Phytoactinopolyspora mesophila: one gene and its partner. The protein of the gene in region 2 interacts with the protein of the main gene of each other region in a pairwise test. Links are inferred from orthologs where the notes say so. Each region holds a gene or a part of one and is shown on either strand. Other genes may lie near its edges.

Region 1 (3,256 bases), on a different replicon or contig from region 2:
GCAGCCGACGGCGCACGGTGTTGCGGACCACGGCGCCTCCTACTGCACGTCCCACGACAAAGCCCACCTTTGCCGGGCTCGAATCTTCTGTCACGGCCGCGTGCACGACCACCGAAGCCGCCCGAGCCGCCGATCCGCGCCGGACTGTCCGAGTGAAATCACGGGACCGGCGAAGGCGGTGCTCCGACTTCAGCAACCTCGTCTGGCCGAGTCAGGCGGACAGCTGCGAGCGGCCCTTGCGCCGGCGCGAAGCGACGATGGCGCGACCAGCGCGCGTACGCATACGCAGCCGGAAGCCGTGGGTACGGGCACGACGGCGGTTATTCGGCTGGAAGGTGCGCTTCACGTCCGGGCTCCTGAAGTCGATAGACAAGCTGTCTGTGGGTACACGTTACGGTCTGTCCGACGATACGCGTTCTCTGGTGCCGGGAACCATCGTGTCTTAGGCACACTGATAAAAGCCCCCCGTCGGACCGATTAACGGTACGCGCTCACGGCACTTCAGGTCAAACTGCCAGCATTCTGCCCTTCAGCATCACGCAAACCCGCTAGCATCTCACTCAACCAAAGCATGACAGGATAGCGACACGCCCATGAGACTTGTACGTACCTGTGGACATCGGTTGAACGCTTGGCCGCATGTTGTTAGCGTCACGTGTTCCACAGGACGGTCGATCAAGGCCTGAGCCGATCTTCACCAGGACGCATCGGAGCAGGTCAACGAGAGAAAGACGGCTCGTCGTATACGCGACACGCACCTCTCCACATCCTGTGGAGGACGGTGTGGACAACATATTACGGGGGGTGGCGTCCCAAGCGCTGCCAGTTTGGAGTATGGAGTGACCGATCAACCGATCGGCGACTTCACCGTCGCCTGGGCCAAGGCCCTCGATGCGCTTGACGGCGAGCACGTCGGGCCCCAGCAGCGTGCGTTCCTTGCCCAGGCCCGGCCGGTCACGCTCGTCGAGGGCACCGCCGTGATTGCCGTGCCAAGCGAATTCGCTCGCTCTCAGATAGAGCAGCGGCTGCGGGGTCCGCTCATCGAAGCGCTCACCATCGTGCTGGGGCAGCCGATATCGCTGGCCATCAGCGTCACGCCGCTGCCCGAAGCTCATCATGGCAACGGCGCCTTGCCCGACGGTTCGGAGTATCACGGGGAGTCCACGTCCCCGCTCGCCGACGGTCCAGGTCCCGGATCGCGCCTGGGGCCTGGCGCTGACTCCGAACCTGCCATGCCTGGCCGTCATCAGGCCGCTTCGGCCCACGGTGAGCTCTCCGGCGCCCCCGACGTGCCACCGCACCGCGTCTCCGCCCGCCCCGAGGCCGAGGCACCGCACCTGAACAGCCGGTACAGTTTCGATTCGTTCGTCATCGGTTCGAGCAATCGATTCGCACATGCCGCCGCCGTCGCCGTCGCCGAAGCACCAGGCAAGGCGTACAACCCGCTACTCGTATACGGCGAGTCCGGGCTCGGCAAGACGCATCTGCTCCACGCGATAGGCCACTATGCGCGCGACATGTATCCCGGCACCCGGGTTCGGTACGTGAGCTCCGAAGAGTTCACCAACGACTTCATCAACTCGATCCGAGACGACAAAGCTTCGGCCTTCCAGCGGCGGTACCGGGATGTCGATGTCTTGCTCATCGACGACATCCAGTTCCTCGAGGGCAAAATCCAGACGCAGGAAGAGTTCTTCCACACGTTCAACACCCTCCATAACGCCAGCAAGCAGATCGTGATTACCTCTGACCGGCCGCCCAAGCAACTATCGGCCCTCGAAGACCGCCTGCGTAACCGCTTCGAATGGGGACTGATCTGCGATGTGCAGCCGCCGGACCTCGAGACCCGGATCGCGATCCTGTCGAAGAAGGCCGCACAGGACAACCTCAACGCCCCGCCCGACGTCCTCGAGTACATCGCCAGCCGGATCGCCACCAATATCCGCGAACTCGAAGGTGCTCTCATCCGGGTCACGGCCTTCGCCAGCCTCAACCGGCAACCTGTAGAGATCACGCTGGCTGAAGTCGTCCTCCGCGATCTAGTGCCCACTGACAGCGGCCCGGAGATCACCGCCGCGACCATCATGGCCCAGACCGCCGGCTACTTCGGATTGACTATCGAGGACATCCAGGGAACCAGCCGCAGCCGGGTGCTTGTCACAGCCCGCCAGATCGCCATGTATCTGTGCCGCGAACTCACCGATCTCTCGCTTCCGAAGATCGGACAGCACTTCGGTGGCCGGGATCACACCACCGTCATGCATGCCGAACGCAAGATCCGCACCCTGATGGCCGAGCGCAGAAGCGTTTTCAACCAGGTCACCGAGTTGACCAACCGAATCAAGCAACAGGCCCGGCAGACATGACCCGCAGCGCGCCCAGAGCCACGGATTTCTTGAGGTTCCTGTCCTCACAGGATGTGGACAACCCTGTGGACACTTGTGCGGACTCGGTGGAGTGTCGGGGGAAATCAACATTCTTGTCGTGGACGGACCTCTGCTGTGCACGTAGCGCACCGGCCGCACCCACAGCCCTCGTGGACAGCCATTCGCACTCCTACCTGCATCGTTCTAGCTTGTCCACAGTTTCCACCAACGCTATGGCCAAGACGAGTCCCTCTATGACTTATGACGAACCACAACTTCTGCCCGGCCCGCTCGGTGTGGAAAGCCGATTCGTACCCCTGCCAAACTCTTCAGGGCATCCCGCACACGTGTCGGCCACGCGTGCAAGGATGACTGCCATCAACACCCATCACTCACAGACCACGCATAGAACATCCGGCGGGCTTGTCCTGCGGGGAGGACGGTGAAACCGGTGAAGTTCCGGCTCGAACGCGACATACTTGCCGACGCCGTCGCTTGGACGGCTCGGGCTCTGCCCAATCGGCCGACGGTTCCGGTCCTGGCCGGCCTCCGGCTCGACGCCTCCGAGGGCGAAGTCGCCTTTTCCTCGTTTGATTACGAGGTCTCGGGAAAGGTATCCGTCAGCGCCGAGGTCGCTGACCCAGGTACCGTCCTTGTGTCGGGCAAGCTCTTGGCCGACATCGCGCGTTCCCTTCCGGCCAAGCCGGTCGAGTTCTCCGCTGACGGCTCAAAAGTAGTGATCACCTGCGGAAACGCCCGGTTCACGCTCGTAACGCTCCCAGTTGAGGAGTACCCCGAGCTGCCCTCGCTGCCCGCCGCATCGGGCACTGTCGACGGCAGCCTCTTCGCCGAGGCCGTCACCCAGGTAGCCGTTGCCGCGGGGAGGGACG
Region 2 (3,270 bases):
GCACAGCTGCCTCAGTTTCGCTGCCTGATGATCGATCGGCCCGGCACCGGGCTGAGCGACCCACACCCGCTCAACGATCTGCCCGCGATACGCCGCGAATGCGAGACCCTCGTCGCGGACGTCCTCGACGGGTTCGATATCGATCGCGCACATGTCGTTGGCTCCTCGCACGGCAGCTACGTGGCGATCCTCTCGGCGGCGGCATGCCCCGATCGCGTCATCCACACCGTCCACCTCGGCTGTCCTGGCTTCGTCGACGGAATGCACATCACCGGATTCGACCGGCTCGTGCTGTTACCCGGCGTGCCGCGGCTGTTCACCCGTATGCCAGCCGGTGAGCGGAGCATGCGGTCCACCTTCCGCCAGCTCGGGCACGCGACGGCGGACAAGACCGGCAAGATCCACCAGCCCTTCATCGAATGGTGTGTCGCGCTGCAGCGGCACACTGACACCATGCGAAACGAACTCACGTCGATGGGTCGTATGGGAACATTCCGACGCGGTTTCGACCCGTCGCTCACCATCGACGAGGCTACGCTCGAGCACGTACAGTCCCCCACCTACGTCCTCTGGGGTGACCACGATCCTTACGGCGACGAATCCGTTGCCCGGCGCCTTGTCGCCATGCTGCCCAAAGCCACACTCGAGATGATGCCCGCCGCCGGCCACCTCTGCTGGCTCGACGATGTCGGCCACGCGGCCGACACAATCCACCACCATCTGTTGAACTGATCCCTGAGAAATCTCCGGACGACCCCACTCAGTCGATCGCCGTATATCACCGGCTCAAAGCAGCCTGGACCATAACCGGGAAAGATGCCTCACTGGGCCATGTCGACGAACCGGCTGTAATGCCCCTGGAAGGCGACGGTGATGGTAGCTGTTGGGCCGTTGCGGTGCTTGGCCACGATGAAGTCCGCTTCACCTGCCCGCGGCGATTCTTTCTCGTAGGCGTCTTCGCGATGAAGGAGCATCACCATATCGGCATCTTGTTCGAGGGAGCCGGACTCCCGCAGATCGGACAACATGGGTTTCTTGTCTGTCCGCTGCTCCGGGCCACGGTTGAGCTGACAGATGGCGACGACGGGCACTTCCAGCTCTTTCGCCAGCAGCTTCAGCGACCGCGAGAACTCGGAGACCTCCTGCTGCCGGCTTTCGACCTTCTTGCCGCTGGTCATCAGCTGCAGGTAGTCGACAATGACGAGCCGGAGGTTGTTGCGCTGTTTCAGCCGCCGGCACTTGGCCCGAATCTCCATCATGGTCATGTTCGGAGAGTCGTCGATGAACAGCGGCGCGCTGGAGACCTCACCGGTGGATCGAGCGATCCGGTTCCAGTCGTCATCAGTCATCTGGCCGGCCCGCATGTGATGCAACGGAACCTTCGCCTCGGCGGACAACAGCCGCATGGTGATCTCGTTCCGGCTCATCTCCAGCGAGAAGATCACCGACGTCAGCTGATGCTTGATCGACGCCGCCCTCGCGATATCCAGTCCCAGCGTAGATTTGCCCACGGCCGGGCGCGCGGCCAGAATAATCATCTGGCCTGGGTGCAGCCCGTTGGTCAGCGAATCCACGTCGGCGAATCCGGTGGGGACGCCCACCATCTCACCGCCGCGAGAACCGATCGCCTCGATCTCATCGAGCGCGCCCTCCATGATGTCGGACAACGGCGCGTAGTCTTCCGACGCACGGCGATCGGTGACGGCGTAGACCTCAGCCTGTGCACGGTCAACGATGTCGTCAGCGTCGCCGTCGCCCCCGTAGCCCATCTGAGTAATCCGGGTGCCGGCCTCCACCAGCCGGCGCAGAATGGCACGCTCGCGGACAATGTTGGCGTAGTACCCGGCATTGGCAGCCGAAGGCACGGACGAAACCAGCGTATGCAGGTACGGAGCACCGCCGATTCGGCCCAGATCACCACTCTTCTGCAACACGGCCGCGACCATGACGGCGTCCGCCGGCTCGCCGCGGCCGTACAGATCGAGGATCGCCTCATAGACAACCTCGTGCGCCGGTCGGTAGAAGTCGACACCACGCAGGACTTCGACGACGTCGGCGATGGCGTCCTTGGACAACAGCATGGCACCGAGCACCGACTGCTCCGCGGCGACGTCCTGGGGCGGCGTCAGACCCGGGCCACCCACCGGAGCGTCGTCACGACTAGGCAGTTCAGTGACGCTCACCCGTTTATCCCCTCACACCGTCGACCCATTCATACACACGTTCTACCACCCAGGCCCGACAAGGTCCCCGTACTTCCCAGGCGGGACGCCTACCGAACGATCCCGGTTCTATGACGGTAGGCCGCCCACCATCGGTCGTCCAAGCTAGACACGCACAACCTCTGTGCACTGCTTGTGGATGACTCAGGCCGTTCGCTGGCAACCCCGGGAAACGATCATCCCCAGGTGTGGACAACCCTGGGGATAGTCGTGGATCACAAGCCGCCATTCTGCGTGCTGACCTAGTTCTAACTGCGGTAACGCCCGTCCACCGGCTGTGGACGGGAAATTTGTCATCATGCATCTCAGAATCCGAGACGTTCGGCAGGTCTGTCAGGTCCGACAAATACCGTCGCTACTGCCATGAAACGACGACCCACGGCATTCCACCGGCATCCGGCCGACGGCGAAATCCTTCGCCTCGCGCTTCCCGCGCTCGGCGCACTCGTCGCCGAACCGCTCTTCCTGATCGCCGACTCCGCCATCGTCGGCCAGCTAGGGACGCCCGAACTGGCCGGCCTCGGCATCGCGGCCGCCGTGTTGTCCACACTGGTCAACGTCTCGATCTTCCTCGCCTACGGCACTACAGCAGCCGTCGCCCGGATGCTAGGGGCGAACGACTTACCGGGAGCACTGCGCGCCGGCATCGACGGGTGCTGGCTGGCCATTCTGATCGGCGCCGGGACACTGGCGGTCGGCTGGCCGCTCACTCCATGGATCGTCGAGCGATTCGGCCCGGCTCCCGAGGTCGCCGAGCATGCGGAGACGTACCTGCAAATCAGCCTGCTGGGCATCCCGCCGATGCTGCTCGTGCTCGCGGCCACCGGGGTTCTGCGAGGGCTGCAAGACACCCGGACGCCCCTCTACGTGGCCGGCTCGGGCGCTGCCGGGAACGTCGTGCTGAATGTCATCCTGGTTCATGGTTTTCAGCTCGGCATCGCCGGCTCGGCCATCGGAACGGTCATCGCGCAGACGGCGATGGCAGCGGTGTTCATCCGCGTGGTCGCCCGGGCCGCGCGCAGACACGGCGCGTCGCTGAAACCACATT

The links.
Region 1: the proteins of dnaB (region 2) and dnaA interact in binary tests that used the Escherichia coli proteins (3 or more experiments, as listed by UniProt). The link is inferred for Phytoactinopolyspora mesophila from one-to-one orthologs.

Annotation. Positions count from the first base shown.
Region 1 is NZ_WLZY01000004.1:55,421-58,676, forward strand. Bases 167-3,102 are described here. They hold dnaA (chromosomal replication initiator protein DnaA), read left to right. Parts: upstream 167-839; coding sequence 840-2,366; downstream 2,367-3,102. Other genes in these bases: rnpA (ribonuclease P protein component), read right to left, coding at 167-196; rpmH (50S ribosomal protein L34), read right to left, coding at 212-346; dnaN (DNA polymerase III subunit beta), read left to right, coding at 2,818-3,102. Outside these bases: more of rnpA, read right to left, coding at 1-166; more of dnaN, read left to right, coding at 3,103-3,256. UniProt on the Escherichia coli protein: Plays an essential in the initiation and regulation of chromosomal replication. Binds in an ATP-dependent fashion to the origin of replication (oriC) to initiate formation of the DNA replication initiation complex once per cell cycle.
Region 2 is NZ_WLZY01000020.1:16,424-19,693, reverse strand. What follows is about bases 3-2,952. They hold dnaB (replicative DNA helicase), read right to left. Parts: upstream 2,184-2,952; coding sequence 822-2,183; downstream 3-821. Other genes in these bases: F7O44_RS29130 (MATE family efflux transporter), read left to right, coding at 2,586-2,952; F7O44_RS29140 (alpha/beta fold hydrolase), read left to right, coding at 3-732. Outside these bases: more of F7O44_RS29140, read left to right, coding at 1-2; more of F7O44_RS29130, read left to right, coding at 2,953-3,270. UniProt on the Escherichia coli protein: The main replicative DNA helicase, it participates in initiation and elongation during chromosome replication. Travels ahead of the DNA replisome, separating dsDNA into templates for DNA synthesis.